DNA from 3 places in the Embleya sp. NPDC055664 genome. Region 1 is predicted to be linked to each of the others. Evidence: riboswitches for the same ligand, from Rfam matches in the RefSeq annotation. Region 1 holds a riboswitch; each other region holds the start of a gene.

Region 1 (10,356 bases):
GCTGGCGATGGCGCTGCTGCCCAGCGCCTGGAAGCTGGTCGGCCGGCGCGGCTGACGCCTCGTCACGCCTGCGGGATGCGAAATCCCGATCACCCGTGCCCCGTCCCCCCGTTCGTGGGAGGCGGGGTACGGATTTTTCGGCGAAGGTCGTGCGAAGGCGCCTAACCTCGTCTCATGAGAGCCGGGGCAACCAAACGCATCACCGTCAGCGGGACGATCGTGGCCTTCCTCCTCGTGGCCGGCCTGGGCAACCAGTGGGTCTTCAAGGAGGTGTGGACGCAGGGCCATGACGAGAACAAGTGGTACCTCACGCTGCTGCGCATCATCGGCTATCCGGTGTGGATCGTGGATCGCAACGACCTGGGCGACGAGTTCCACGAGGTGTTCACCACACGCTACGTCACCGCCGGATTCGTCGGCTTCGCGCTGTTGCTTCTGGTGGTCGCCGCCCTGCTCGCGCTCGGCGCGCGCGGTCTGGGCGAACGGTCCGGTGGGTTCACCGCATTCGTCGTCGGCTGGTTCTCGCTGGTGATCGGCGGTGCGGTGTACGGGCTGACCGTGGTGGCCATCGCCTACGACGACGACCCGCTCATCCGCAGGGGACCCGGTTTCGACCGGACCATGGCACACGCACAGTCCGGGGCCTACTTCGGCGTCCTCGTCGGCTGGCTGGTCGGCCTGGCGGCGGTGGCCGCCTACCGGTCGGCGACGACCTACGGGCCGCCCGCCTCGCCCCTGTCGCCGGGCGGATACGGCCCGCCCTTCGGCTATGGCCCGCCGTCCGCCTCCGCCGGCCCCGGCTACGGCGCGCCGTCCCCCTACGACGCGCCGACCACCATCCGTCCGGCCGGGCCGCCGCCCACCGCGCCGCCGCGGCCGACCGGTGCGCCGGACACGCCACCCGGTGGATACCGGCCCTGAGGGGACGTTCGGGACCGGGCCTGAGAGACTGCGCCCCATGCGCGTTTACCTCGGCTCCGACCATGCCGGCTACGACCTCAAGCAGCACCTCATCGCGTGGCTCGACGCCAACGGCCACGAGGCCGTCGACTGCGGCCCGGCCGTCCAGGCCGACTCCTACGACTACCCCGTGTACTGTCTGCGCGCCGGCGAGCGCGTCGCGGCCGACCCCGGCAGCCTGGGCGTGGTCCTCGGCGGCTCCGGCAACGGCGAGGCGATCGCGGCGAACAAGGTCAAGGGGGTGCGCTGCGCCCTGGTGTGGAGCGAGGAGACCGCGTCGCTGGCCCGCGAGCACAACAACGCGAACGTGATCTCGATGGGCGCGCGCATGCACACCCTCGACGACGCGACCAAGTTCCTCGAGGTCTTCGTGAACACCCCGTACAGCGAGGCCGAGCGGCACACCCGGCGGATCTCCATGCTGACCAAGTACGAGAACACCGGCGAGCTGCCGGCCCTGCCGTAGCCCGCGCCCCGTACCCCGCATCTCCCACCGCCCCCGATCGGTCCGTCCGGTCGGGGGCGGTGGCGTGTCGGTGCGGGTCGGTAGCGTGGAGGGTGACACACCGCCCGTGTCCCCACCCGTCGCAGCGCTGGAGGCCGCGTGCCCGAGGGCCACACCATTCACCGTCTCGCCGCCGAGCACCGGGAGCGCTTCGCCGACGTACCGCTGCGGCTGAGCAGTCCGCAGGGGCGCTTCGCGGAGAGCGCCGCGCTGCTCGACGGGGAGCGTCTGGTGGATACCGACGCACACGGGAAACACCTGTTCCTGGAGTTCCCCGGCGAGCGCTTCGTACATGTGCACCTGGGCCTTTACGGACAGTTCTCCTTCGGCGAGGGCGAGAAGCTGCCGGAGCCGGTCGGCCAGGTCCGGCTGCGGATGGCCGCGAAGGTGCCCGGCGGGGCGAGCTGGGCCGATCTGCGCGGACCGACCGCGTGCCGGCTCCTGGAGCGGGCCGAGAAGGACGCGGTGCACGCCCGGCTCGGTCCCGATCCGCTGCGCGAGGACGCCGACCCGGCCGCGGCCTGGCGGCGCATCGAGCGCAGCGCGAAGCCGATCGGTGCGCTGCTGATGGAGCAGGACGTGCTCGCGGGTGTGGGCAACGTCTACCGCGCCGAGGTGCTGTTCCGCTTCGGGGTGGACCCCAAGCTGCCGGGCAAACGGCTGGCGCGGGCCACCTGGGACGCGATGTGGGCCGATCTGGTGCTGCTGATGCACGAGGGTGTGCGGCTGGGTCGGATCGACACGGTGCGGCCCGAGCACACGCCCGAGGCGATGGGTCGCGAGCCGCGCAAGGACGACCACGGCGGCGAGGTGTACGTCTACCGGCGCACCGACGCGCCCTGCCTGATCTGTGAAACCCCGGTGCGGACCGCCGAGTTGGTCGGACGGAATCTGTTCTGGTGTCCCACCTGCCAACCGTCGGCGTAACCTCCGGTTGGTTCCCGTTCGGTAGTGTCGCGGGGTGGCCGCGCCGACGAGCAGGATGAACCGGGCAAGCCGGACGGGCAGGCGGGCGGCGCTGGCTCGCCGGGGCCGCCGGTTCGTGGCCTGGCTGCGGCATCGGGTGTTCCCCTCCGACCGCTTCGCGCTGGCCGGTCTGCTGGTCGCGGTCACCGCGTGCGGGCTGCTCTCCGATCTGAACGGCGACTGGTTCCCGGCGACCGCACCGGTGCTGCCGATCCTGGTCGGCGGCCTGGTGCTGCGCATGCCCAGCCTGCTGCTGCTCTACGCGGCGACCGCCGGGGTGCTGGTCGCGGAGGACCGGGTGCACGACCCCGACGAGGTCACCGCCGGCTCCGTCCTGGTGGTCGCGGCGGTCGCCGGCATCGTGTTGCTGATGGCCCGGATGCGGACCCGGTTGGGCGTGCAGTGGACGCGCGGCGAGTCGATGTTGTTCGACCTGCGCGACCGGTTGCGGGCACAGGGCGAGATGCCGGTGTTGCCGCCGCAGTGGCACACCGAGGTGGTGTTGCGACCGGCCGGCGGGCAGTCGTTCTCCGGCGACTTCCTGGTCGCCGCCCGCAGTTCGACCGGTGGGCGGGTGCTCGAAGTGGTGCTCGTCGACGTCTCCGGCAAGGGGCTGGCGGCGGGGACGCGGGCGCTGATGCTCTCCGGTGCGTTCGGCGGGCTGCTCGGGTCGCTGCCGCCGCACAAATTCCTGCCGGCCGCCAACGACTACCTGCTCCGCCAGGAATGGGCCGAGGGCTTCGCGACGGCGGTGCACGTGGTGCTCGACCTGGAGTCGGGCGAGTACGAGTTGTTGTCGGCGGGCCACCCGCCGGGCGTGCACTGGATCGCCGGGACCGGGCGGTGGCGGGTGGTCGAGGCGGTCGGCCCGCTCCTGGGCGTGCTCGACGACGCCGCGTTCGAGGGGGCGCGCGGCCGACTGGACCACGGTGACGCGCTGCTGTTGTTCACCGACGGCATGGTGGAACTGCCCGGCGAGGACATCGCCACCGGCATCGACCGGTTCCTGGGCGAGGCGGAGCGGCTGGTCCGGGACGACTTCCACGACGCGGCGCGGCGGATCGTGGCGGCGGCCGGGCGCAACGTGGGCGACGACCGCGCGGTGGTGCTGCTGCGCCGACGCTGAGCCCGGCCGCGGTCAGTGCGTACGTGGCCGCGCGGGCGGCGCCAGGGCGCTCAGTTCGGCCGGGGTCCGGGGCAGCGTGCCGGGCGGGGCCACCCCGTGGGCGATCAGTACCGCGGCCACCGCGTGCGCCCAAGTCGGCCGCAGGCTCGCCGCGGCCAGCAGCGTGGTGTCCGCGAGCAGCTCCGCGGCCGGCCCGGTGTGCAGCCGCCCGTCGGCGAGCACGGCCGCGTCGTCGGCCCAGCGCAGCGCCAGGTCCACGTCGTGGGTGGCCATCACCACCGTCGTCCCGGCCGCACGCAGCTCGGCGAGCGTGTCGAGCAGCGCCTCCTGACCGGCCGGATCCAGGCCCGCCGTCGGCTCGTCCAGGACCAGCACCTGCGGCCGCATGGCGATCGCGCCGGCGATCGCGACCCGCTTGCGCTGCCCGAAGGACAGCAGGTGCACCGGCCGCGCGGCCAGGCCGGCGATGCCCAGCGCGGCCAACGCCTCGGCCACCCGCGAGCGCACCTCCTCCGGCGCGAGCCCGAGGTTCAGCGGCCCGAACGAGACGTCCTGGGCCACCGACGCGGAGAACAGCTGGTCGTCGGGATCCTGCACGACCAGCTGCACCACCCGGCGCAGTTCGGCAAGTCCCTTGCGGTCGTGCCGAATCGGCGTGCCGTGCAGCTCCACCCGACCCGAACCCGGCACCAGGCCACCGGTCAACAGCCGCAGCAGCGTGGTCTTGCCGCTGCCGTTCGGCCCGAGCAGGGCCAGCGCCCGGCCCGCCGGAACGGCCAGGGACAACCCGCTCAGCACCGGCGGCCCGTCCTCGTAGGCGTAGCCGACCTCTCGTACCCGCAGCGGAATCACGGCATCACCGATCCCAGAAGAAGAGTGGCGACGACGACCGCCGCCACGAGGAGTACGGACCGGGCCATGAAGCCACGCGAGACGGGCACCTCGTCCACGAGCACCCGCAACCGCCCGTCGTAGCCGCGCCCGGCCAGCCCTTCCTCCAGCCGCCGGGCCCGCGCGAAGGCGTGGACGAACACCGCCGACCCGAGCCCGGCGACCGAGCGCCACCGGGCCCGCCGGGTGCGATGCCCGAGCCGCCCGGCCTGGGCCTGGTTGATCCGGGCGGTGGTGTCGTAGAGCAGGAACAACATCCGGTACATCACCGCCGCCACGTCCACCACGGCCGCCGGCACACCCACCCGAGTCAGCCGGGGCAGGACGTCCGACAGCGGCGTGGTGAACGCGAACAACAACATCGCCAACCCGGCCGCACCGGAGCGGGCCACCAACTCGCCCGCGTGGCGCGGCCCGTCCGGCGCCCAGCCGACGCCGTCCGCGCGGATCGACACGAGCAGGGTCAGCGCGCCGGTCACCGCGAATCCCAGCGGCGCACGGGCCGCCCGCCACAGTCGTCGGGCGGGCACCTCGGCGAAGCCGAGCGCGATGGTCAGCACGGTGACCGCGACCAGCACCGCGCCGGGCCACGGCGGCAGCGCCACCGCGCACCCGAGCAGCCCGAAGGAGAGCACGGCCTTGTCGGCCGGGTGGCGGCGGCGCCAGGCACTGGCGTGCGCCGCCGCGTCGATCGGCAACACGGGTCAGCGACCCGGGACCGATACCGGGTCCTGCGCGGCGGTCGGGTCGGGGCCCGGGCCCGACTCGTCGGGGGTGTCGCTCGCCTCGGGCGCGAGCTTTCGGCGGGTGCGCTTGACGCCGAACATGTACCCGACCACACCCGCGCCGAGCGCGGCCTGGAGTGCGAACAGGCCGGACTCGATCTCGCCGGACGGCGGCTCGTACAGCGGGCTGAACCACGGCTTGTAGTCGGGGTCGTTTTCGGTGATCGCGGTCTCGGCCCGGGTGTCGGAGCCGGTGAACGGCTCGTCCTTGTCGTCGCCCATGCCGAACACCACGGGCAGCGCCGCGAGCAGCACCACGGCCAGCACGATCAGCAGGTTGATCTTCGTCGAGCGCTTCACTTGCTCTTCTCCTCCTCGCGCACGGGCCGCGCGTCGCTCAGCACGCCGAGGCGGACCAGGTCACCGCGACTCGACTGGCGCAGCAGGCGCACCACCAGGACGGTCAGCAGGCCCTCGCTGATCGCCAGCGGGATCTGGGTGAGCGAGAAGATGCCGCCGAACTTGGCCAGCGCGCCCGGGAATCCGCTGTCCGGGTCGGGGAAGGCGAGGGCGAGCTGCACGCTGGTGACGCAGTAGGTGCTCAGGTCCGCGACGAACGCGCCGGCGAACACCGCGACGTCCAGCGGCATGGTGCCGCCGCGCCGGTCCAGGAGCGAGCGGGCGAGCCGGTATGCGCCGTAGCCGGCCCAGGGGCCGACGATCGCCATCGAGAACACGTTCGCGCCGAGCGTGGTCAACCCGCCGTGGGCGAGCAACAGCGCCTGGAAGAGCAGGGTGATCGTGCCGAGCACCGCCATGATCGGCGGCCGGAACAGGATGGCGCCCAGGCCGGTGCCGGTGGGATGCGAGCAACTACCGGTGACGGATGGGATCTTCAGCGCGGACAGTACGAACGAGAAGGCGCCGGACGCACCGAGCAGCAGGGTGTTCTCGGGCCGGTCGCGCACCTCACGGGTGAGCGCGCGGGCGCCGTGGACGACGAACGGGGTCGACGCGACGCCCCAGGCGGCGGCGTGTTCCCAGGGCAGATAACCCTCGGCGATATGCATGAGGAAGGGTCCCTCTCCAACACCTCGTGGACGGACGATCGCCGTGGCCGGTCTCCTGGCTGACGGGTCGTGCGTTCACGTGCTCCGCCTTCCCGGGTCCGCGACAGCGGTCCCAGTGGCTTCCCGAGGCGACGAATCAACGTTTCCGCGGGGGTGGAGGAGAACTTCCCGATCACAGTGGCGAGGGCCGCGCCGGCATCGAACCGGCTTCCCGAGCACCACGGCGAGCCGACACTAGTGGTCGAGTGGACATGGCGACAAGGTGGCATCTGCAAACCGTGCGCAAGACCACAAGGCGGGCGGAGCGGCGGAGCAATAGCCGCATTCCGGGGCGGCGCGCGACGACCCGTCGGGGCGGGGCACGCTCGCGATCGTGGGACCGGGCGCCCTGCCCGAGAGGGAAGCGGGGCCTCAGCCCAGTCCGGGGCCGCGCCCACGGACCACCAGGGTGCCGGCGACCCGGTCGCCGACCCGCTGGCCCCGCTCGCTGGTGAGCACCGCGACCAACCCGATCACACCGAGCGCGAACGCGTCGACGCACAACAGCACCCAGCGGATCGCCAGTTGGCGCCGCCCGGCCCGACCGCCGGACACGTCGACCACACGGATCCCGAACACCTGCATGCCCCAGGTGCGCCCGTCGTGCTCGGCGGGCCGCAGCACCCAGTACCAGAACAGGATCGCCACCGCGACCACGAGCACACCGGCGGTGATCGTCGCGGTGAGCGGACCGCTGCGGATCGAACCGTCGGGGTGGGTGGGCAGCAGCACGAACAGGAACATCGCCGCGCCGGGCAGCAGCGCGGAGGCGATCACGTCCACCACGAACTGGCCGATCCGCCGGTACAGCACCGACGGGCCGACCCGATGTTCGATCGTCGGCAGCCACACCCGGGCGCGCGGCCCGACGGGATGGGCCGAGCGCGCGAACCGCTGCGGAAGGCTCCGTTCGTACATGCTGTTGTACTTTCCGCAACCGGGCGGGTTGACTCCCGGCACGGCCGATCTCGCCGAGATTGCGCCCGGTCGGCGGACAGCGGGCCCGACCGGGCGGCGGCGAAATGATCATCGATCGGCGGGATCGACCGAAAACGATCAGATCGTCATCGGGCCGTCGACTCCGAACAGGTCCGGCTCGGAGCGGCTGATCACGTCGTACAACGGCTTGTAGTTGATCCACGCCACCGTGTCGTTGCCGAGCTGCTCCCGGGTCAGCCGCGCGTTCTCCGGCGAGATCGGTCGCAGTTCGCCGGCCGCCTGGGCCAACAACTGGACCTGGCATGAGCGCTCCATGGTGATGAACCACCACGCCGCCGCGTCCACCGACTGTCCGACGGTGAGCAGACCGTGGTTGCGCAGGATCAGCGCCTTGCGCGAGCCGAGCGTCTTGGCGATCCGCCGTCCCTCCTCGGCGTCGAGCACCACGCCCGCGTAGTCGTCGAAGAGTTCGTGGTCCTCGTAGAACGGACACACGTCCTGGGTGATCGGCTCGAGCCGGATCCCGAGCGCGGACAATGCGCGTCCGTGCGTGGAGTGGCTGTGCGCCGCGGCGACCACGTCCGGGCGGGCCGCGTGGATCTGCGAGTGGATCGCGAACGCGGCCTGGTTGACGTGGAACCGGCCCTCGACGACCTGCCCCTCGTGGTTGACCAGGATCAGATCGTCCACGGTGATGTGCTTGAACGACATCCCGAACGGGTTGACCCAGAAGTGGTCTACGAACTCGGGGTCGCGCGCGGTGATGTGCCCGGCCACCCCCTCCTCGAAGCCGAACCGGCCGAACAGCCGCAGCGCCGCGGTCAGTCGCTCCTTGCGGTGCCGGCGCTCCTGCTCGACGGTTTCGAACGTGGGCGGCAGCGCGAAGCTCAGGTCGGTGGGCGAGACCGGTCGCGGCGGCGCCGACCGCTCGGTGCCCGGCGGGCCGTCCTGGGGGCGGGGCGCATCGGTGGCGGACATGTCCATCTCCTCGGACTCGGGGCGCGCAGGGGTGCCGCCGACGCTACCCGCGAGTCACATCCGGGGACAGCCTTGCGCGGGCGCCGGATCGCGCGGGGTCGGGGCGGCGAGCCGGTGCGCGCGGGCCGAGGCGGTGCACGCGGGCCCGGGAGCACGAGGACCGGGATTCTAGCGCGCGAAAGTCGTGCGGATCGGGTTTCCGGCAATTAATCGAATATTGCCCACGACCGCCTTCGGGCCACTCCTACGCTGCCGTTCAGCGAGTCCGGGAGGTCGAGTCCGAAGCAGTCGAGCTCGAATTCCCGGACCCGCTCGAAGGCGACGGGAAAAGTACGCGCGGACGTATACAGGGGGAAGGGGCGCGTGAGGTGAGCGGCGGGGGAGTGCATTCCACGGAGGTCGCGAATATCGGCGTACGGCCACCCGCGGGGGCGCCCGGATCCGGCCGGGGCGACGGGGTGGGGTCGCGGGCCAGGACCGAGGCGGGCCGCCGGGGCACGCCCGCGCGAGCGCCCGCGTCCAGGAGCCCGATCGCGAGGAGTTGGGCGGAGATGGCACCACCCCCACGCCGATCCAGACCGTCCCGGCGCAGATCAGCCGACCCGCCGACCGGATCCGATCCCGGGCGGGCCCCATCGATCGAGGTGGATGTCATCGAAGCAGTCGAGGCCGATCCCCCCGCACCGACCGAGGTCGAACCGATCGCAGCGATCGAGGCGACCAAGGTCGGCGGGCCGCTCCCGAGCGATCCGGACCCGGGACCGGCCGGGTCCGGCGACGAGCCCGTCGGAGTCCACCGGAAAGCCGCACCGCCGATCGCCCCGGAGGCAATCATGGCCAATATGGAAACGGCCCTCAAGGAAGCAATGACGATCGAGGGTGCCGTGGGAGTGGCCCTGGTCGACTACACCAGCGGAATGGCGCTCGGAATTCTCGGCGGCAGCAAGGAACTCGATCTCAACGTGGCCGCCGCCGGGAATACCGACGTGATGCGCGCGAAGCTGCGCACGATGGAGATGTTGCACCTCGGCGACCAGATCGAGGACATCCTGATCACGCTCGGCAAGCAATACCACCTGATCCGACCGCTGTCCGGTCGGGCGGGGAAGGGGCTGTTCCTGTACCTCGTGCTGGTGAAGGATCGCGCCAACCTCGCGCTGGCCCGACACAGCCTCAAGCGTGTCGAGGAGGAGATCGAGGTCTGAGCCCGGACGCGCCGGCGAGCCCAGGCCACCGGCGCCGGCCCAGACCCATCCTCGACACCCTCGGCGCCCCCGCCACCCCCGTGCGACGGGTGCCGGCGGGGTGTCCGGGGACACGTACGGCGGCCCTGGTCTCCCCGCTCCGTCTCGGATATGACGGTACGTCAGATGTACCGTCGAGCCTCGACGTACCTCGCGCGGGCGATCATCCACCCGATCGTGCGCGGATCGTGTCCCCCGAGTCCTCCGAGGAGCCGCATGTTGTCGGGCGAGAAGATCCTGATCACCGGTCCCGCGGGCCAGATCGCCTATCCGCTGACCGAATACCTGGCCCGGGACAACGAGGTGTGGGGCATCGCCCGCTTCTCGAACGCCGAGGACCGGGCGCGGGTGGACGCCCTCGGGGTGACCACGCGCGCCGTCGACCTGGGCTCGGGGGCGTTCGACGACCTGCCCGAGGACTTCACCCACGTCCTGCACCTGGCCACCTTCCAGGGCCCCGGACTCGACTACGACGAGGCGCTGCGGGTCAACGCGGAGGGCACGGGACTACTGCTCCAGCACTGTCGCCGGGCCAAGGCCGCGCTGGTGATGTCCACCGCGTCGGTACTCAAGCCGCATCCGGACCCGATGCACGTCTTCCACGAGAGCGACCCGCTCGGCGACGCCAACGTCACGCACGCGCCGACCTACTCGGTGTCCAAGACCGCCGAGGAGGCGGTCGCCCGCTACTGCGCCCGCGCCTTCGACCTGCCCGTGGTGATCGCCCGGATGAACGCCTCCTACGGCCCCGGCGGCGGACTGCCGACGATGCACATGGACGCGGTGCTGGCCGGCCGGCCGATCACGACCCGCTGGGACCCGTGCATGTACAGCCCGATCCACCAGGACGACATCAACAGCCAGGCGGCGGCGCTCCTGGACGCGGCGTCCACCCCCGCGACGGTGGTCAACT
Region 2 (10,356 bases), on a different contig from region 1:
TCCTCGACCCGGACTCCACCGGAATGGCCGTGCAGGCACTGCTGTCCGCGGCGGCGGAGAACGGGTCGACCGGCGCTGCGGCGGCCGCGAAGAAGGGCGCGGACTGGCTGAAGTCCCGGCAGCGAGCGGACGGTTCGTTCGGCGGCTCGGGTCCCACGGCGGCCTCGAACACCAACAGCACCGGCCTGGCCGGGCAGGCCCTGCACGCGGCCGGCTACTCGGCCGAGGCGGACAAGGCCGCCGCGTGGGTGGCCAAGCACCAGATCACCACCGACGACGCCGGCGCCGCGACCAAGGACGTCGGCACGATCGCCTACAACGAGGAGGCGCTGACCTCGGCTCGGGCGGAGGGCATCCCCGACTTCCAGCGCGACCAGTGGCGCCGCGCAACCCCGCAGGCCCTGCTCGTGCTCGCGGGCGTCCCGCTCGGCGACCTGGGCAAGGCGCCGACCGAACCGACCGGGACCGCGACGAGCACTCCCGTGCCGACCCGTTCCGACACTCCCGCGCCCACCGGCTCGGCCACCCACACCGGGTCCGAGAGCCCATCGGCCTCGACGTCGGCAACGCCCACCACCTCGCTCAGCCAGACCGCTAGCGCGTCGATCTCCGCGTCTTCGTCCGCGTCCGCGACGAACACGAACCAGGCCGGCACAGGCGGCTCGGTATCCGGCGGCGGAAGCACCGTCGGCGGTGGCGGCACCGCGAACGGGGGCGGTGGCAGCCTCGCCCGTACCGGTGCGGAGATCGGCGGCCTGGTGCTGCTCGCGGTCGGCCTGGTCGGCACCGGCTTCGCCGTCCGCGCGGGTGCGCGCCGCAAGAACGGACAGCACACGTGAGGCGCCTCGGCCACGGAAGCCGAATGGCCCGCCTGGTCGCCGCCCTGGCCCTGCTCGCCCTGCCCGCCACCGCCCAGCTCACCGTCGCCGCACCGACCGCGCGCGCGGTCGACACGTCCAAGGGCACGCCCGGATACTGCCCGGACGGCAACGGCGTGACGGTCGTGATCGACTTCCAGGAGCTGGGCGGTACGACCATCGTGCGCTGTGCGCGTGGCGATCAGGCCACCGGCCATGCCGCGCTCAAGAACGCCGGCATCGAGATCGCCGGCGTGGCCCGCTGGGGCGAGTCCTTCATCTGCCGGATCGAGGGCAAGCCGGGGGCCAACTCCGAGGCGTGCATCGACACGCCGCCGGCAAGCGCGTACTGGTCGTACTGGCACTCCCCCAACGGTGGTTCGTGGACGTACAGCCAGTGGGGCGTGATGAACCGCAAACCGCCGCTCGGCAGCTTCGAGGGCTGGTCGTTCTCCAAGAACAAGACCGAGACCACCAACCCCTCGCCGCGCGTGGCACCGTCACGCCCGACCACGCCCGCCACCCAGGACCCGCCGCCCAGGACGAACAACCCGCAACCGCCGGCCGGCAACGGAGGCAACTCCGGCAACGGCACGACGTCGGCGGGATCGGGAGGCAAACCGGCCGGAACTGGAGGCGGCACCGCGTCGACCGGGTCCGGCTCGAACGCGGCCGGCGGGACCGCCACCTCGGGTACCGACCCACTGGCCCCCGGGCCCGGCGTCTCCGGAAATCCGATGGAGTCCGAACCCCCGCCGGCCGCTCCGGCGAGCGAGGTGCCCTCCATCGCCCCGACCGGGTCCGCGGCGCCCGAGCCCGCCTCGGCCGCGCCGTCCGTGCAACCCTCCGGCGTCACCCCGCAGGGCCAGACCTGGACCGGCGGCGAGGAGTTGGCCACGAAGAAGCGGGACGGCATCCCGACCATGACCATCGTCGGCATCGCCCTGCTCGTTGCCATCTGCGCGGCAGCCGGATTCACCACGTGGCGCCGCCGGACGCGCGCCGACGGATCGGGATGAACGTGCCCCACCCGAAACCGTCGCCGACCGCCGCGGCGTTCCGCCGCGGCGGCGGCCGGCTGCCCCGCACCGTGCACCCCGGCGCGTGGTGGTTGTGGGCCCTGGGGCTGGCCACCGCCGCCGGCCGAACCACCAACCCCCTGCTGCTCGCGTTGCTCCTGGCGGTGGCCGGGTTCGTCGTCGCCAACCGGCGCAGCGACGCCCCGTGGGCCCTGGCGTTTCGGATGTACCTGTTCCTTGGGTTGTTCATCATCGTGATGCGGGTGCTGTTCCGGATCGTCTTCGGCGCGGGTGCGGCGAGCGGGCATGTGCTCGTCGACCTGCCGGAGATCCCGCTGCCCGCGTGGGCGGCGGGCATCCACCTGTTCGGGCCGGTCGCGCTCGAACACGTCCTGGGCGGGTTCTACGACGGGTTGCGGCTGGCCACGATGATCGTGTGCCTGGGTGCGGCGAACGCGCTGGCCAGTCCCAAGCGCATGCTCAAGGCGGTGCCGGCGGCGCTGTACGAGGTGGGCGCGGCGGTGGTCGTCGCGCTGTCGGTCGCGCCGCAGTTGGTCGAGAGCGTGCAGCGGGTGCGCCGGGCCCGCCGACTGCGCGGCGGGGCGCAGAAGGGCATGCGGGCGTTGCGGTCGATCGCGATCCCGGTCCTTCAGGACGCGCTGGATCGTTCACTGGCACTGGCTGCCGCGATGGACTCGCGCGGATACGGCCGCAATCGGCATCTGCCACGCGCGATCCGACTGTTGACCGGCGTCCTGACCCTCGTCGGGCTGATCGGCGTGTGCGTCGGCGTCTACGCGCTCCTCGACGGAAGCACACCCCGCTACTTGGGCGCCACCATGCTGCCCGGCGGCCTCCTGATCGCCGGCATCGGCTTCGTGCTCACCGGCCGGCGGATCAACCGGAGCATCTACCTCCCCGACCGCTGGCGCCCGGCCGAATTCGCGGTCGCCGGCTGCGGTCTGGGCACCGGCGCGCTGCTCTACCTGACCAGCCGGATCGACGCGGGCAACCTGTACCCGTCGCTGAGTCCACTCGCCTGGCCCGAACTGGCCCCGCTCCCGGTCCTCGCGCTGCTCGTCGGCGTGCTGCCCGCGTGGCTGGCACCGCCACCTCCGCTCACCGCACCTCGCATCGGCGACACCGTGCCCGCACCCGATGCGTCGGCCGTCGCGCCGAAGGCGGGTCCGGCCGGTACCGGTACCACCATCAGGGAGAAGTCCGTCCGGTGATCGAATTCCGCGACGTCACCATCACCTACGCCGACGCACCGGCCCCCGCCCTGCGCAACGTGCAATTGACCATCTCCGAAGGGGAGTTGTGTCTGGTCGTCGGCCGCACCGGGGCAGGCAAGTCCACCCTGCTGGGGGCGATCAACGGCCTGGTCCCGCACTTCACGGGCGGCACGTTGCGCGGCAGCGTGCTGGTCGACGGCATCGACACCCGCACACAGCCACCGCGCGAGTTCGCACACCTGGTGGGCGTGGTCGGTCAGGATCCGCTCGCCGGTTTCGTCACCGATACGGTCGAGGAGGAACTCGCCTACGCAATGGAGCAGTTGGCCATCCCGTCGGCGGTGATGCGCAAACGTGTCGAGGAAACCTTGGACCTGCTCGGCATCGCCGAGTTGCGCCATCGCCCGCTGCGCACGCTCTCCGGCGGCCAGCAGCAGCGGGTCGCGATCGGCTCGGTGTTGACCGCGCACCCCCGTGTACTGGTCCTGGACGAGCCGACCTCGGCACTCGACCCGACCGCCGCCGAGGACGTCCTGGCCGCGATCACCCGGCTCGTGCACGACCTCGGGATCACCGCGATCGTCGCCGAACACCGCATGGAACGGGTCGTGCAGTACGCCGACCGACTCGTCCACCTGCCCGGCGACCACACCGTGCGCGACGGCTCGCCCGCCGAAATCCTGGAGACCTGCGACATCGCCCCGCCCGTGGTCGAACTCGGGCGGCTCGCCGGCTGGTCGCCGCTGCCGCTGTCGGTCCGCGACGCCCGCCGACTGGCCGCACCACTGCGGGCGCGGTTGGCGGACTGTACCCCGCCCGGACCACGATCGGCCCATTCCTCGGCCGACCCGCTGCTGACCGCGCGGCGCATCATCGTGCGCCATGGCGACGTGATCGCCGTACGCGGCCTCGACCTGGAGTTGCCGGCCGGGCAGGTCACCGCCCTGATGGGCCGCAACGGCTCCGGCAAATCCTCGCTGCTGTGGGCCCTCCAAGGCTCCGGTCCCCGCCAGGGCGGCACCGTGGACGTGGCGGGCACCGATCCGGGCCGGGCCGAGCCGAAGCGGGCTCGCGCGCTGGTCGGTCTGGTCCCGCAGACTCCTGGCGACCTGCTCTACCTGGAGACCGTGGACGCCGAATGCGTCGAGGCGGACCGGGAATCCGGCGCCGAAGCCGGTGCGTGCCGGGCGCTGCTCGATCGCATCGCGCCGGGGATCGACGGCACCCTGCACCCGCGCGACGTCTCCGAGGGGCAGCGCCTCGCCCTGGTGCTTGCCATCCAACTGGTCGCTGCGCCACAGGTGGTGCTGCTGGACGAACCGACGCGCGGCCTCGACTACCACGCGAAGCGGCGGTTCGTCCGAGTGGTGCGCGAACTCGCCGACGCCGGGCGGGCGATCGTACTGGCCACACACGACGTCGAATTCGTCGCCCAAGTCGCCGACCGCGTGGTGGTGATGGCCGAAGGCGACATCGTCGCCGACGGTCCGACCGCCGAAGTCGTAGTCTCCTCGCCCGCGTTCGCACCCCAGGTGGCCAAGATTCTCGCACCGGCCGAATGGCTGACCGTCACCGATGTCGGCAACGCCCTTGCGGATACGGACATCAGCGACCGGGAGTCCGCCTCCGAGGACGGCGTCCCGACCGCACGCGACGCTCGCGCATCCGCCGCAGACAGGGAGCCCACCGGATGACGACCGTCACCGACACGCGCAAACGCACCAACGCGATCCGAATCACCCCGCGTACCGCGATCGTGCTCACCATCGCCTCGATCGCGGGCCTGGCCATGTTCCTGTGGCCGCTGTTCGCTTCCCCCTCCCCCGAATCGGCCGCGCACTCGGGCGACGCGCCGCTCATCTTCGCCGGCACCCTGCCGTTCGTGGTCGCGGTGGTGCTGGCCGAACTCACCAGCGGCGGGCTCGACTCCAAGGCGCTGGCCATGCTCGGCGTGCTCTCCGCGATCAACGCGGCACTGCGTCCGCTGGGCGCCGGCACCGCCGGGATCGAGACGGTGTTCTTCATGCTCGTCCTGGCCGGACGCGTGTTCGGCCCCGGGTTCGGATTCGTGCTCGGCTGCACCTCACTGTTCGCCTCCGCCCTGCTCACCGCCGGCGTGGGCCCGTGGTTGCCGTTTCAAATGCTGGCTTCCGCCTGGGTCGGACTCGGCGCGGGCCTGTTGCCCCGGCGGGTGCGCGGGCGGCGCGAGATCGTCATGCTCGCCTGCTACGGCGTCTTCGCCGCCTACGCGTTCGGGTTCCTCATGAACATGTGGTTCTGGCCGTTCCTCGCCGACTCCGAATCCATGGTCGGCCCGGCCTTCGTCCCCGGCGACGGCATCCTGGACAACCTGCGCCGGTTCTTCGTGTTCACCGTGCTCACCTCGACCTTCGGATGGGACACCGGCCGCGCCATCACCAACTGCCTCGCGATCGTCCTCGTCGGCCCGGCGGTGCTGGCCGCCCTGCGGCGCGCATCCCGCAAGGCGGCCTTCGAGGCACCAATCGTGTTCGAACCCGCCCCGGCCGACAACGGCCTTACGCAGGTCGGCACCGCGACCACCACCAAGCCGACGAAGCCCGCCCCATAGCTGCGTTCCGTATGTGGCGCCTACCGCCTCTGCCTTGCGCCCACCGCCCGGAGCAGACGACACCGCAGACATTCGGGATCCCCGCATTCGTCCTGCATCGACTCCGGATCCTTCCCATCCCCCGTATGTTTCAGTTCCCGAGCCATCGACAGCAGACTCTCCACCGCGGATGTCGGTGAGGGCATGCGATCGGGACGGCGGACGGCTGGGCAACCGCCGTGCGTTCTCGGCGAGTTCGCCCGAGGGCGCCGGGTCGGCGAAGCGGCCGAGGACGTCGGCCGGCGTCCCGGTGGCCAACGCCTCGATCGCCGCGTCCAGGCGGTGCGAGGGCACGAAGTGGTCGGCGAGGCCGCAGGCGATCGCGTCGCCCGCGCCGATGGCGGAGCCGGTCAGCGCCAGGGGCGTACCCGACTCGCCGGGGGCTCGGGCGAGCAGGTGGGTGCCGCCGACGTCGGGGACGAAGCCGATGCCGGTCTCGGGCATGGCGATCGTCGAGCGCTCGGTGACGATGCGCACCTTCCCATGCGCGGAGATGCCGACGCCGCCGCCCATCACGATGCCGTCCATGACGGCGACGTAGGTCTTGGGGTAGCGGGCGATGCGGGCGTTGAGCCTTGCCACCCGGCCGCGGCGGCGGCCGGGTGGCAAGTCCGGGAACGCAATTCGGGTTGTCTCCCGAGCGAGTCGTTCGTGCCGCCACACCCTGCGAGAACCGGTGCGATATCGGCCGGCGGAACGGTGGCGGCGCGATGTCAGCGGTTGCGGCCGGGACTCCACAGCACGTCGCCGCGCCCGCCGTCGTTGGCCAACCGCGCGAGAATGAACAGCAGGTCCGACAAACGGTTCAGATAGCGGACGCACACCGGGTTCACCGTTGCCGCCTCCCCGCCGGACAACTCCGTGTCCGTCTCGATCAGCGCCCACGCCGAGCGTTCCGCCCGGCGGGCGGCCGTCCGCGCCGTGTGCAGGAGCGCCGCGCCGGGCGTACCGCCCGGCAGTACGAACGACCGCAAGGGCTCGAGCCGTTCGTTGAACGTGTCGCACAAACGCTCGAGGCGGGATACGTCCTCGTCCCGGACCCGCAGGCGTTCGTCTCCGTCGCGGATCGGAGCGCACAGGTCCGCGCCCACGTCGAACAGGTCGTGCTGGATGCCTTCCAGGACGTTCCGCAACTCCGCGTCCAGGCAGCCCAGCGCGAGCGCCACGCCGATGGCGGCGTTGGTCTCGTCGGTGTCGGCATAGGCGACGATCCGAGGATCGGTCTTACGGACACGGGAGTTGTCGCCCAACGCGGTCGTGCCCGCGTCGCCCGTGCGAGTGTAGATACGGCTCAGCACCACAGACATGGCGAACCACCGGCCTCTCTCGGGGAAATCCGCCCCGGTTGTATCGAGGTGGCGACGACGTGAGTCTCCTGGCTCTCGGATCAACACTTCCCCCGGCCTTCCAACCCCGAAGCGGGGCCGTGGCCTTGACGGGAGTCGCTCCCCGATCACAGTGGCGGGACCGCACCGGAATCGCACCGGTTTCCTCGGCTTCGCCGTCGCACAGCAGGCCACAGCATGACACGCGGCCCTCGCCGGCACCAGACCCGACCCGGGACCTCCTGCCACGGGCAACCGCACTCCTGCTCGACCGGGGCGCACCACACACGTGCAGCGTTTCCGAGACGGCGCCACCCACCAACACACGGGCCCCGCCTGACACCGCTCGGCCGCTGAGCCGCTTCCTCGGTGCCCGCCCCCACGTCGACCCCGGTCGAGAGGCGGCGTGTGACTACTGAAGCCTCAAGGAGGATTTCCGGGTTCCGCGTCGGATCCATCCTTCATGTACCGGCGATCTTGTTGGCCGGAAAGAGAGTTCCGTCCGGAGTGAGCGGTCCGTAGAGTGCGGGATCTGCAGGTCTGAGCAGTCGACGTACCGATTTCGGGCGTCTTCATCTGTTTCGATCGTCTTGTGTGACGACTCGCAGTAGCTCCGACGACGGGGGAAGTCCGGTGTGAATCCGGCGCTGACCCGCAGCGGTGATCCGTCCCTCCCGACGGCGAGCCCGAATGCCCGTCGCCGCAGTGTTCGTCTCCCATCCCCGTCGTGGTCCGCGGGACGGAGCCCCAGCGACCCGTGCGTCGGGACGGTGCCGCCGTCGGTGTGCCCGCTCGGCCGCCGGGTCTCCCGGGTCCGCCGTGCCATGGGCCCGGAAAGGCACCGTGATGACGCTCACCCGACCCGGACGCCGGATCGCCGCGCTGTTCGGCGGACTGGCCCTCGCCGGTACGGCCGCCCTGATCCCGTCCACCGCCGTGGCGGCTCCACCGACGACCGACACGACGCCCCAGGCAAACGTGTCCATACTCTCCGGCAACCGCACCCAGGCCGCGGCGGGATGGCTGGCCCGGCAACTCGTCGACGGCGAACGCTTCGAGACCACCTTCGACGGAGTGACCTACCCCGACCAGGGCCTGACGATCGACGCGATCTTCGCATTCGCCGCAGCCGGGGTCGCCGACGACAACGGAGCCAAGGCCACCACGTGGCTCGCCCGCCCGGAGATCCTGTCCGGGTACATCGGCGACGGCACCACCAACGCCTACGCCGGAGCCACCGCCAAGATCCTCCTCGCCGCCGAGGTACGCGGTGTCGACCCCACCTCGTTCGGCGGCGTGGACCTCCCGGCCCGACTGCTCTCGTTGCAAAAGCCTTCCGGCCGCTTCACCGACACCTCGCCGTGGGGCGACTACAGCAACGCCTTCAGCCAGTCCCTCGCGCTCCTGGCGCTCGACCGCACTGCGGCCGGCGCCCCCGCCGCCGCGGTGGACTTCCTGGCCGACGCACACTGCGCCGACGGCGGATTCCCCCTCGACTACGGTCTGTCCACCTGCACCAGCGACGCCGACTCGACCGCGATGAGCGTGCAGGCGCTGGCCGCCACCGGGCGCCACCAGGAAGCGGCCGCCGGACTGAACTGGCTCGCCTCACACCAGCTTTCCGACGGCGGCTTCGGTACGGTGGGCGCGACCACCTCGAACGCCGACAGCACCGGCCTGGCCGCCCAGGCCCTGCTCTCGTCCTGGCGCGTGATACCGGGCCTGACCGCCCGGCACTTCCTGACCGAACGTCAGGTCGGTTGCTCGGCATCCACGGCCACGCGAGGCGCGATCGCCTACGACACCGGCGGGTACAACCCCGCCACCGCCACCAGGGCCACCGCTCAGGCGGTTCTCGGCCTGGCCGGCACCGGCTTCGCCGACCTGAGCAGCGCGGGCGCTCACCGGAACGCCCCCACACTGCACTGCCCCACCACACCCTGACCGGACGAGCCGGCGGCCACCGTCGACACGGTAGCCGCTGCCTCGACAGGTGCGGGCGTCGGTCCCGGGGGCCCTCCTGCCGAGGCGGCGAGCATGTCGCGACAACAGCACCCCTCTCAGGGCCCTCTCACGCATTGGGAATCACGCGGCATCGAAAATCCCCATGACACCCGGACAGGAAAGCGTCCAGCCCAAGGTTTCTGCACCGACGGGCACGGCAGGAACGCCCGTTCGAGCACTGGGGGTCAAGGGGCACGACGGTGTTCAAGAGGCGCCGGCCAGGGCAAAAGCCCAGGTCGGCGCCTCTTGCAGATTTCGACCACCTTCCATGGGCACGCACAACACTCACTGCGTCGCCGACACGCGTGGCGACACGGTCGGTGGCGGTGAACCGATTGGTCGGCGCCTGGCACAATGGTTCGGGAACGGGTTCGAAGGCGCTTGGGCGCGCAGCCTTTCGTTCGGGATGCACCGGGTGAACGGCGGACAGGAAAAGGGACCACCGTCGTGAGCGAGAATCGACCGTCCGAGGGCCAGCCGATCTCGGGGCCCGACGTCGCGCACAACGCCCGGGTCTGGAATCACTGGCTGGGCGGCAAGGACAACTACCCGATCGACCGCAAGGTCGGCGACCACGTCACGAGCATGTTCCCGAGCATCGGCGAAGTCGCCCGCGCGGACCGGGAGTTCCTGGGTCGCGCGGTGCGCTTCCTGGCCGGTGAGGCCGGGATGGACCAGTTCCTCGACATCGGTACCGGGCTGCCCACCGCCGACAACACGCACGAGGTCGCCCAGCGGGTGAATCCCGCCGCGCGGATCGTCTACGTGGACAACGACCCGCTCGTCCTGGCGCACGCCCGGGCGCTGCTCACCAGCACCCCCGAGGGTGCCACCGACTACATCCACGCCGACGCGCACCACCCCGACGCCATCGTCGCGGACGCGAAGGCGACGCTGGACTTCGACCGCCCGGTGGCGGTGATGCTGCTCGGCAGCCTCAACTTCATCCTCGACACCGACACCGCCGTGGACATCGTCGGCCGGTTGATGGCCGCCGTACCGTCCGGCAGCCACCTGGTGATCACCCATCCGACCACCGAACTCGGCGGCGAGGGCAACGTCGAGGCCATGCGGTTCTGGAACGAGAACGCCACGCCGCCGATCACCGCCCGCAGCCTCGCCGAGTTCACCCGCTTTTTCGCCGGCCTGGACCTGCTCGACCCGGGCATCGTCTCCTGCGCCCGCTGGCGAGCCGCCCCCGTCGACGGCGAACTCCCGCCGATCGTCCCGCAGTTCGGCGCGGTCGCCCGCAAGCCCTGACCCCGTCACGCGCAGCTTTGACGAACA
Region 3 (10,356 bases), on a different contig from region 1:
TTGGCGAGTTCGCGGCCCAGGTCGGCCGCCCACATGTCCAGGTTTTCCCGGGCATAGGCGTATACCGCCTGGTCGTTGCCACCGTGGTTTTGTCGGTCGTAGATCTCGTCGCCGACCAGTCCGCTGCCGTGGCCGCCGTATTTGGGCCCCGGGGGTCGCACGGCGACCGCGTGGTCGACCGGCCGCTTGTCGATCCCGGTCAGGTCGATCCCGGCCTTCACCGGGTTGGCGCGCGGGTGGGCCAGGTTCACGGAGAGGACGTGAGACATACCGGCAGGCTACCCGCTCCCTCTCGGCGGGCCTCGGCGGACCGATTCGGCGGTTTTCCGGGGGAGTTCCGGGGGATTCGGCCAGGTCGAACCGCGTATCCCGGTCCAGAACGGGGCAAACACCTGTTATCGGCGCCCTCGGGGACGCCGACGCCCGCGTTTCCGGGCATCAGGGAGGGACCACGACATGAGCGCGCTGTCGAAGACCGTGAAGAAAATCCAGGGGTACATCCGCCGCAATCCGCGCCAGGTCGAGCAGGGCAAGCGGCACCTGCGCGACCGACTCACCCGCCGTCGCGGCGGCAACAGCGGCTCCGGCAACCCGCCGACCACCTAGCGCGTCGGACCTCGGCCTGACCCACCGAGCCGGGGCGAACGCATCGGCCGCACCCGCGCACCGCTCGCGAACGCCCCGGGCAGTCACCCCCTCCGCGCCCCGCCACCGACCGTCTCACGGCCCTCCTCCGCGACACCGAGCGCCAATTCCCGCTCGACCGAGGCCGACCGGCCGATCGGCCGACCGGCCGACCACTCAACCGATCAGCGTCGCCTTCGCCCGTACCACGCAGAACTCGTTGCCCTCCGGGTCGGCAAGCACCGTCCACGACTCGGTGCCGGTCTGGCCGACGTCGACGCGGCGGGCGCCGAGCGCGATCACCCGCTCGATCTCCGCGTCCCGCTCGCCGGGACCGGCGCCGGGGGTCAGGTCGAGGTGCAGTCGGTTCTTGACCGTCTTCACGTCCGTCACCGGCATGAAGCAGATACCGACCGGCGCTCCCGGCTCGGTGCCGATGACCACCTCGCGCTCGCGCTCGGACAACACCTGCCAGCCCAGCACTTCGGCCCAGAAACGCGCGAGTCCGGGCAGATCGTGTGCGTCGATGACGATGTGATGCAAGGAGATGGCCATGCGCGCCATTGTGCGCGCAGCGGTCGGCCGGACCAACCGGGTTTCGCCCACCGCCGCGCACCGGCCTGCCGGCCGTACCCGACGGATCGTCGGTCAGCCGTGGTTCACCACCACGGTGCCCACGAAGCCGCCCTTGGCGTGGTGGCGCAGCGCGTTCGGGATCTCGTCGAAGCCGAACTCGCGGTGGATCGTCGGCCGCACCCGCCACGCGTCCACCGCGCGGTTCATCGTCTCGAACGCCGCCCGGCTGCCCACCGCGAGCGGACGCAGCACCGCGCCGGCGTTGAAGAAGTCGGTCGGGGACGGCGTACGACCCGGGGCGTCCGTGCCCAACCAGTGCCCGACGAAGGCGATCTCGCCGCCGAGCGCGATCGCCGCGAGCGACTGGGACAGGTCCCCCACGACGTCGACGACGCGGTCCACTCCGCGCCCGCCGGTACGCCGCCGCACCTCCTCGCCCCACCGGGGATGTTGCCGGTAGTCGACCACCTCGTCGGCCCCGAGCGCCCGCAGTTGCTCCGCCTTGTCCGGGCTGGACGTGGTGGCGATCACCCGGGCGCCGGACCGCTTGGCGAACTGCACGGCGAACAACGACACACCCCCGGTGCCGAGGGTGAGCACGGTCTCCCCCGGCATCGGCGCCCGGCCGCCGGTCAGCGCGTTCCACGCCGTCACCGCGGTCAGCGGCAGGGTGGCGGCCTCGGTGAAGGACAGGTGCGCGGGGATGTGCACCAGCGCCCGCTCGTCCGCGAGCGTGTACTCGGTGAACATGCCGTCGCGCGAACTGCCCAGCTGGGCCGCGTAGTCCAGGCCGAACGGCCCGTCGATCCAGTCCGGGAAGACGGTGGCGGCGACCCGGTCCCCCGGCGCCACCCGGGTCACTCCGGCGCCGACCGCGACCACCTCGCCGACCCCGGCGCAGCCCGGGACGACGTCCGGCCGCACGGGCAGCGGATAGTCGCCGGCCAGGACGAGCAGCTCGCGTAGGCTGATCGAGGAGGCCCGGACCCGGACCAGCACCCGACCCGGACCCGGCGCGGGCTCGTCGTGGTCCCGCAGGGTGAGTCCGTCGATTCCGGCGCCCGGCTGCAGGTGGTAGCTCTTCATGGTGGTGCCTCTTCCACGTTGCGACGATGGTGCGACGATCCGCTGTGTCCGGCCCGCCACTCGGCGGGCCGTGGTGACGATCCTGCGAGCGAGCCGCCGACAGGACAATTCCCGCAAGGGAATTGCCCGCGGTGCTCGCACTGCCTAGAACTGCCCCATGAGCACGATCACCCACGGCCCGGATTTCCCCGCCGAACTGCGGCGCTGGCGTACCGCTCGGCGGCTGAGCCAGCTGGAGCTGGCCGCGCGCGCGGAAACCTCCCAGCGGCACCTGAGCTTCATCGAGAGCGGTCGGTCCCGGCCCGGCCGGACCATGATCATCCGGCTCGCCGAATCCCTGGAACTGTCGCTGCGCGAGCGCAACGCGCTGTTGCACACCGCCGGCTTCGCGCCGGTGTTCCCCGAGTCCGATTGGGACGCCCCGATGATGCGGCCGGTCCAGGAGGCGCTGAGCGCGGTGATCGAGGGCCATCTGCCCTATCCGGCGATGGTGCTGCGGCCGTACGGGCAGATCGTGGCGGCCAACGCGGCGATCGACGTGCTCACCGACGGCGCGGCCCCGGAACTGCTCGGGCAGCCGATGAACATGTTGCGGCTGATGCTGCATCCGCGGGGCATGGCGACACGGGTGGAGAACCTGGCCGCGTGGGGCCATCACATCATCGAGAACATGCGGGCCCGGGCGCTGCGCAGCCCCGATCCGCTGCTCGACACGTTCATCGAGGAGCTGCGCGGCTACGTCCCGAACGTGGAACCGGGCCCCGACCACCTCGGCTTCGCGGTGCCGCTGCGGTTGCGGGACCCGGCGAGCGGGGGCGAGTTGCGCCTGCTCACCACCCTCACCTCGTTCGCGACGGCGACCGACGTCACCGTGTCCGAACTCCACCTGGAGGCGTTCCTGCCCGCCGACGAGGCGACCGCGACCGCTTTGCGCCGCCGCGCCGCCGAACGCTCGTGAGCCCGGGCGGGCCGAGCGGAACCGGCGCGGCCGGCCGGCCCCGAAACGCACGAAACCGCCGTGCCGCCCCGGAATCGGGACGGCACGGCGGTGGTGTGTACCCGGGCACGCGGACCCGGGTCAGAAGTCCTCGTCGAAGGAGACCGATCCGGTGACCGCGACCTGGTAGGCCGACACCCGCCGCTCGAAGAAGTTGGACAGCTCCTGCACGTCCTGGAGTTCCATGAAGCCGAACGGGTTCGCCGAGCCGTACATCGGCGCCATGCCCAGCTGGGCCAGCCGCCGGTCGGCCACGTGCTCCAGGTAGGAGCGCATGTCGGCGACGGTCATCCCGGACACCCCGCCCTGGAGCAGGTCCTCGGCGAACGCCGTCTCCGCGTCCACCGCCTCGGCCAGCATCCGCCGTACGTCCTCGGCGAGTTCGTCGTCGAACAGGTCGGGCTCCTCGGCCCGCACCGTCTCGACCACGGAGAACGCGAAGTCCATGTGCGCGGACTCGTCGCGGAAGACCCAGTTGGTCCCCGAGGCGAGGCCGTTGAGCAGCCCGCGCGAGCGCAGGAAGTACACGTAGGCGAAGGCGCCGTAGAAGAACAGCCCCTCGATGCACGCCGCGAAGCAGATCAGGTTGAGCAGGAACTGCCGCCGGTCGTCCCGCGATTCGAGCCGGTCCAGGCCCATCGCCGAGTCGATCCAGCGGAAGCAGAACTCCGCCTTGCGCCGGATCGACGGGATGTGCTCGACCGCGGCGAACGCCTGCTCGCGCTCCTCGTGGTCGGGCATGTAGGTGTCGAGCAGCGTCAGGTAGAACTGCACATGGACGGCCTCTTCGAAGAGCTGCCGCGACAGGTACAGCCGGCCCTCGGGCGAGTTGATGTGCCGGTACAGGTTCAGCACCAGGTTGTTCGCCACGATCGTGTCGCCGGTCGCGAAGAACGCGACCAGGCGCTGCACGAGGTGCCGCTCCGCCGGGCTGAGCTTGTCCAGGTCGGCGAGGTCGCTGTGCAGGTCGACCTCTTCGACCGTCCAGGTGTTGCGGATCGCCGCCCGGTACTTCTCGTAGAAGTCCGGATACCGCATCGGGCGCAGCGTGAGGTTCATTCCGGGATCGAGCAGGCTCACGTGCACGCCTCACATGCTTCGGGGTTCTCCAGCGAGCAGGCGATAATCTCGACATCGGAGGGGGCGAGGTCCGAGATCTCCTCGACCGGCGCGGCGGACGCCTGCGCGGGCACGGTCGCCTGCTGGATCCGCGTCGCGGGGCGCGAGCGCAGGTAGTACGTGGTCTTGAGACCGGTGGACCACGCGTAGCGGTACATCGAGGACAGCTTGCCGATGGTCGGGTCGGCCATGAACAGGTTCAGCGACTGCGACTGGTCGATGTACGGCGAGCGGGCCGCCGCCAGGTCGATCAGCGCACGCTGCGGCAGCTCCCACGCGGTGCGGTACAACTCCCGTACGTCCTCCGGGAGTTCGGCGATGCCCTGAACCGAGCCCTCGGCGCGCTTGATCCGGTCGCGCACCTCGGGGGTCCACAGGCCGCGGGCCTTGAGCTCGCGCACCAGGTAGCCGTTGATCTGCAGGAACTCGCCGGACAGCGTCTCGCGCTTGAACAGGTTGGACACCTGCGGCTCGATGCACTCGTAGGCGCCCGCGATGGAGGCGATGGTCGCGGTCGGCGCGATCGCCACGAGCAGCGAGTTGCGCAGCCCGTGCGCGGCCACGCGGGTGCGCAGCGCGTCCCAGCGCTTGGTCTGCGTCGGGTACACGCCCTCCCACAGGTCCGGCTGGAGCCGGCCCCGCGCGGCGTGCGTCTCGGCGTAGGCCGGGTGCGGGCCGTGTACCTCGGCGAGCGCCGAGGAGGTCTCCAGGGCGGTGAGGTAGATCTCCTCGGAGATCAGCGTGGACAACTCGCGCGCCTCGGCCGAGTCGAACGGCAGGCCCAGCGTGAAGAACACGTCCTGCAGGCCCATCAGTCCCAGGCCCACCGGGCGCCAGCGCGGGTTGGACGCGGCGGCCTGGTCGGTCGGGTAGTAGTTGATGTCGATCACACGGTCGAGGAAGATCACCGCGGTGCGCACGGTGGCGCGCAGCTTGTCCCAGTCCATACCCTCGCCGGCGACCACGTGCGCGCCGAGGTTGACGGAGCCGAGGTTGCACACGGCGGTCTCGCCGTCGCTGGTGACCTCCAGGATCTCGGTGCACAGGTTGGACAGGTGCACCACGTTGCCCGGCTCGGCGGCCTGGTTGCAGGTCCGGTTGGCGGCGTCCTTGAAGGTCATCCAGCCGTTGCCGGTCTGCGCGAGCGTGCGCATCATCCGGGCGTACAGGTCGCGCGCGGGCATCTGCCGGACGAACCGGCCGTCCCGCTCGGCGGCTTCGTACACCTTGTCGAACTCGGCGCCCCACAGGTCGGGCAGCTCGGGCAGCTCGTTCGGGTCGAACAGCGACCAGACGCCGTCCTCCTCGACGCGCCGCATGAACAGGTCCGGCACCCAGTTGGCCAGGTTGAGGTTGTGCGCGCGACGCGCGTCCTCACCGGTGTTCTCCCGCAGTTCGAGGAACTCCAGGATGTCGGGGTGCCAGGTCTCCAGGTACACGCAGGCCGCGCCCTTGCGCCGGCCGCCCTGGTTGACCGCGGCCACCGACGAGTCGAGGGTCTTCAGCCACGGCACGATGCCGTTGGAGTGCCCGTTGGTGCCCCGGATCAGCGAGCCGCGCGAACGCACCCGCGACCAGGCCACGCCGATGCCGCCGGCGAACTTCGACAGCCGGGCGATGCGCCCGTACATGTCGTAGATCGACTCCAGCTCGTCCTTGGGCGAGTCGAGCAGGTAGCACGAGGACATCTGGGTGTGCACGGTGCCGGAGTTGAACAACGTCGGCGAGCTGGGCAGGTAGGCCAGCGAGGACATCAGCCGGTAGAAGCCGATCGCCTCGCCGGGCTCCTTGGACAGTCCGCACGCCACGCGCAGCAGGAAGTGCTGCGGGGTCTCGACCACCTTGCGCGAGACGGGGTGGCGCAGCAGGTAGCGGTCGTAGACGGTGCGCAGACCGAAGTACTCGAAGCGGCGGTCGCCGTCGGCGTCGACGGCGGCGTCCAGCTCGGCGGCGTGCGCGGCGACGAACGCCGCGGTGTCCGCGCCGATGATGCCCTCGCGGTGACCGAGCGCGATGCCGGCGCTGAAGGAGGCGACGCCGGCCTCGGCGGCCTCGTCGGCGATCCGGCCGGCCAGCAGGCGCGCGGCGAGCCGCGAGTAGGCGGGCTCCTCGGCGATCAGCTCGGCGGCGGTGCGCACGGCCAGGTCGGCCGCCGCGCCGCGGTCCGCACCCTCGTTCAGACCCGCGACGACCCGGCGGACGACCCGATCCGGATCGACCTCCGGCAGATCGCGCGCCTGGGTGCGCACCAGGGTGGCAAGGCGGTCCTCGGGGCTCTCGTCGACCCGCATCCGGGTCGCGCCCACGCTGTCCACAACGGTCACGTGCTCTCTCCTCGCGAGCTCGTACGTACAGGTGACCCCACGCCCGAAGGCGCGGGCAGCCGGCAGGTATTCGGACTCGCGGGCATGCCGGGGCACCGCCGGGCACGGCGTGTGCTCGGTGGTCCGCGGAGTGCCTAGCGGTCGTCGCTTCCCGTGCGCCTTTCGGCGTCCGGCGCTCTATGACGACTTTCGTTCCCGCTCACCGCTGCGGGGGCAGTTCCGGCCTCGCACCGGATTCCCTCTTGCCTCGCCTTCCCGGAAACTTCGGTCGGGCGAACCAGCTGCGTCGCAGAGCATATATGTAGTGGCGGGGTGGTCGTTGCACCCCCAGGTGTTGTGTCGCGTCCCGATTCCCGGCGTGTCACGGTTCGCCGGAGACGTGCCCCGGTGGTACGACCGGCGAGCAATGCGACGCGCGTCGAGCGCCCCGAACGCCCGCTCCCCCGGCGCCCGTCCGGCCCCACCGGGCCTGCGCGGGCCGCGTGGAACGGGGCCGGGGTCGGCGGGAGCACGGCGGGGGCGGACCGGATCGACGGTGGATCGCGCGTCGGCCGCCGCACCGATCGGCCGGCAAATTCCTTCCTCGCCGGGCGTGTCGGAGGGCGCGTGACACGAAGCACATCGCGCCGCGGCCGGCCGATTCACGCGGAGCGGATCGGCGGCTCCGGCCCTCGGGTCGGGACGAGCCGGGTCGCCTCCGGGCCCGGATCACGCCGCCGTTGCCGGCCGGCTCACGGGCGACGTGTGCGCGGGCCCGGTCCGGGTGGGCGGGCGGGTCGGGGCGGGCTGCCTTGCGGTCGGTCCGTCGGCCGGGGTACCTCCCGGCCCGAGTCGCGCCATTCGGCGACCAACGCCTCGTAGACGGGAGTCTCGAACGTCTCGGTGGGCCACGGCCCATACGGGGCCCGCAGGATCTTCATGCCGGCCCAACCTCACGAGGAGGCGCGAAGTAACCACCAACCGGGTGATGCCACCCGGTCGATTGACGGCCCCGCCCCGGGTCGGGTCGCCCACGACGACCCCCGGTCGCCGCCGCACATGGTGGGCGGCACGGATGGCGCCCCCGCGCGCGGCCCTCCTATTCGGGCGGGTAGGCCGTGGTGCGCAGGGCGGTGAAGGCTTCGGCGAGGGCCGCGGCCGTCCAGTGGGCGTTCAGGCCGCTGGGGTTGGGGAGTACCCAGATTCCGGTGTCGTCGATCGTCTCCGGCTGGCGGCCGACCACCGCCTTGGGGCGGCCGAAGCCGGTGCGGTACGCACCGATGCCAAGCACCGCCAACCAGGCCGGTCGGTACCGGCGTACCTTCGCGGTGAGCGCCAGGCCGCCGGCCCGGTACTCCTCCTTCGTCAACTCGTCGGCGCGCGCGGTGGTTCGGGCCACCACGTTGGTGATGCCGAGGCCGAGCGTGGTCAACTCGCGCTGCGCGGCGGGCTCGATCAGGCGCGGGGTGAAGCCCGAGGCGTACAGGGCCGGCCAGAACCGGTTGCCGGGACGGGCGAAGTGCCGCCCGGTGGCGCCCGACCAGAGCCCCGGGTTGATCCCGCAGAACAGCACCCGCAGGTTCGGCGCGATCACGTCCGGGATGCTCCGACCGTGCGCGGCCGCCAACTCCTCGGCGGTGGGATTGCGTCCGGGCGGGATCGGCAGCACGATCGACGCGGCGGCATCGGTCTTCGCGCCCGCCGCGCCCGCCTGCTCCGCGCCCGCCTCGGCGATCCGCGCCTCGTCCCGCCGGCTCACGGCGCCTCCGCGATCATCGCCGTCCCCACCGAGCGGAAGCCGATCCGGTCGTACACCCGCGCGACGTCCTCGTCCCCCGCGCTCAGGAACACCGTCTCGCTCCCGCCCTCCAGCGCGTGCCGGGCCAACTCCCAGGTCACCGCCGCCGCGAGGCCGCTGCGCCGGGCCGCGGGCAGGGTGGCCACGCCGACGATCTCGGTCGTGTCGTACAGGTGCTGGTAACTGCCGACACACAGCGGTCCGGCCGGGCTGTACGCCGCGAACATCACCGTCTCGCCGCTGCGCAACCGCTCGTTGAGGTAGGACAGCAGGCCCGGATCCTGGCCCAGCGCCGCGGTGTCCCGCTCGGCGGGCCCGTCGGAGCCGGGCGCGGTGCCGGGATTGGCGAAGCCGATCGCCGCGACGCTGTGCACGATCGCCAGGTCGGTGGCGTCCGCGCGGATTCGCCGCAGCGTCACCAGGTCCGGCAGATCCGGGCGCTCGGCCGGATGTTCGTCCGGGTCGAGCACCATCAGCGGGTGCTCGTGTACATGCAGTTCGGCCTCGATCGCGGCCGCCCGCAACGCGGGGGTGCTCTCGTGGACCCATTCGAACGTCTCGGGCACTTTCAACTCTCTCTGCCGCGCCCGGACCGCGCGCACGTCCGCGACGGTGGGCTCGGCGAGGCCGCCGAGCGTGGGTCGGGCATAGTAGGGCCACCCTTCGCCCTCCCGGACGAACAGCGTCAGCGCGCCGATCGCCTCGGTGCGGGTGAACCGGCGGGGCACCGCGTCGTAGAAGATCTCCAAATGCGCGCGCAGTTCCGCGGCGGACTTCGGCATGCGGGTCAGTGTGACACGGCCGTCGGCACCGGTTCGGCCCGGTGTCCGAAGCCCGCTTTCCCTCCGAAGCCCGCGTGCACCCCGAAGCCCGCCTTCAACCGGCCCAGGAGTTCGGACAGTCGCTCGGCGTCCTCGTCCGGCCAGTCGGCCAGCCGCTCGGCGATCACCGCGAGGCAGCTCTCGGTGGCCCGGTCGACCACGGCGCGCCCCTGCGGGGTGAGTCCGAGCAGTACCGACCGGCCGTCGCGCGGGTCCGGGCGGCGGGCCACCCAGCCGTGTTCGACCAGGTGCGCGAGGTGTCGGCTGACCACGGACATGTCCAGGTCGAGGAGTTCGGCCACGCGCCCGGCGCGCAGCGGTTCGGCACTGCGGCCCAGCACGAACAGGACCGCGGAGCCGGGCGGCAGGCTGCCGGGAGGGACGGCCTTGGCGAGGCCGCGGCGTACGCCGACGATGCCCTCCAGCTCGGTGAGCAGGTGCCGACAGGCTTCCCTGGTGGCCATGGCGGCTCGCTCCTTCCTGTGCCCGGGCGGTCGTACGCCCGCGCGGCGACTCGTTGCCTGTCACAACCATAGAAGAAATTAGTTGCATTTGACAACTTCTCCGGCGGCGAATCCGCCACGCCCGGCCGGCGCCCGGGTACGGTATGCGGCGTTCCCGCAGCCGACGGAGGCACCGCCGTGTCCGGATCGCCCGCTCGTCGCGTGTTCGACGCGCATCTGCACATCGTCGACCCGCGCTTCCCGCTCGTGGCCGATCACGGCTACCTGCCGCCGACCTTCACCACCGCCGACTACCTGGCCCGCGCCGTCCCACTCGGCGTGACCGGCGGCGCGGTGGTGTCCGGCTCGTTCCAGGGCTTCGACCAGACCTACCTCCTCGACGCGCTGGCCCGACTCGGCCCCACCTTCGTCGGGGTGACCCAGCTGCCGCCCGACGTCCCCGACCGGCGGATCGCCGAGCTGGACGCGGCCGGGGTGCGGGCGATCCGGTTCAATGTCCGGCGCGGCGGCTCGGCGACGCTCGACCACCTGGACCGGCTCGCCCGCCGGGTCCACGCGATCGCCGGCT

Evidence for each region. A riboswitch is a leader RNA that binds a small molecule or an ion and turns the genes downstream of it on or off. The one in region 1 is predicted to bind cobalamin.
Region 2: linked by a shared signal. The riboswitch ahead of ACWGR4_RS47310 (prenyltransferase/squalene oxidase repeat-containing protein) and the one ahead of ACWGR4_RS12930 (energy-coupling factor ABC transporter permease) in region 1 are both predicted to bind cobalamin.
Region 3: linked by a shared signal. The riboswitch ahead of ACWGR4_RS05095 (ribonucleoside-diphosphate reductase subunit alpha) and the one ahead of ACWGR4_RS12930 (energy-coupling factor ABC transporter permease) in region 1 are both predicted to bind cobalamin.

The regions. Positions count from the first base shown of each region.
Region 1 covers NZ_JBSHGZ010000006.1:107,228-117,583, reverse strand. The annotation lists gene ACWGR4_RS12970 (biotin transporter BioY) at 1-55, shown strand, start outside; gene ACWGR4_RS12965 (hypothetical protein) at 175-921, shown strand; gene ACWGR4_RS12960 (ribose-5-phosphate isomerase) at 959-1,426, shown strand; gene ACWGR4_RS12955 (DNA-formamidopyrimidine glycosylase family protein) at 1,565-2,392, shown strand; gene ACWGR4_RS12950 (PP2C family protein-serine/threonine phosphatase) at 2,448-3,557, shown strand; gene ACWGR4_RS12945 (energy-coupling factor ABC transporter ATP-binding protein) at 3,570-4,409, opposite strand; gene cbiQ (cobalt ECF transporter T component CbiQ) at 4,406-5,149, opposite strand; gene ACWGR4_RS12935 (energy-coupling factor ABC transporter substrate-binding protein) at 5,153-5,533, opposite strand; gene ACWGR4_RS12930 (energy-coupling factor ABC transporter permease) at 5,530-6,243, opposite strand; cobalamin riboswitch at 6,272-6,481, opposite strand; gene ACWGR4_RS12925 (RDD family protein) at 6,655-7,200, opposite strand; gene ACWGR4_RS12920 (class II aldolase/adducin family protein) at 7,339-8,199, opposite strand; gene ACWGR4_RS12915 (roadblock/LC7 domain-containing protein) at 9,033-9,404, shown strand; gene ACWGR4_RS12910 (NAD-dependent epimerase/dehydratase family protein) at 9,660-10,356, shown strand, end outside.
Region 2 covers NZ_JBSHGZ010000071.1:3,769-14,124, reverse strand. The annotation lists gene ACWGR4_RS47345 (prenyltransferase/squalene oxidase repeat-containing protein) at 1-839, shown strand, start outside; gene ACWGR4_RS47340 (hypothetical protein) at 863-1,876, shown strand; gene ACWGR4_RS47335 (CbiQ family ECF transporter T component) at 1,873-3,108, shown strand; gene ACWGR4_RS47330 (ABC transporter ATP-binding protein) at 3,105-4,805, shown strand; gene ACWGR4_RS47325 (ECF transporter S component) at 4,802-5,701, shown strand; partial or broken gene ACWGR4_RS47320 (enoyl-CoA hydratase/isomerase family protein) at 5,930-6,316, opposite strand; gene ACWGR4_RS47315 (cob(I)yrinic acid a,c-diamide adenosyltransferase) at 6,454-7,047, opposite strand; cobalamin riboswitch at 7,109-7,234, opposite strand; cobalamin riboswitch at 7,647-7,781, shown strand; gene ACWGR4_RS47310 (prenyltransferase/squalene oxidase repeat-containing protein) at 7,912-9,009, shown strand; gene ACWGR4_RS47305 (SAM-dependent methyltransferase) at 9,517-10,329, shown strand.
Region 3 covers NZ_JBSHGZ010000002.1:428,697-439,052, forward strand. The annotation lists gene ACWGR4_RS05065 (MOSC domain-containing protein) at 1-269, opposite strand, end outside; gene ACWGR4_RS05070 (hypothetical protein) at 457-606, shown strand; gene ACWGR4_RS05075 (VOC family protein) at 802-1,179, opposite strand; gene ACWGR4_RS05080 (zinc-dependent alcohol dehydrogenase family protein) at 1,273-2,286, opposite strand; gene ACWGR4_RS05085 (helix-turn-helix domain-containing protein) at 2,444-3,244, shown strand; gene ACWGR4_RS05090 (ribonucleotide-diphosphate reductase subunit beta) at 3,365-4,342, opposite strand; gene ACWGR4_RS05095 (ribonucleoside-diphosphate reductase subunit alpha) at 4,360-6,693, opposite strand; cobalamin riboswitch at 6,771-7,024, opposite strand; gene mug (G/U mismatch-specific DNA glycosylase) at 7,805-8,365, opposite strand; gene ACWGR4_RS05105 (GNAT family N-acetyltransferase) at 8,461-9,285, opposite strand; gene ACWGR4_RS05110 (MarR family winged helix-turn-helix transcriptional regulator) at 9,291-9,788, opposite strand; gene ACWGR4_RS05115 (amidohydrolase family protein) at 9,966-10,356, shown strand, end outside.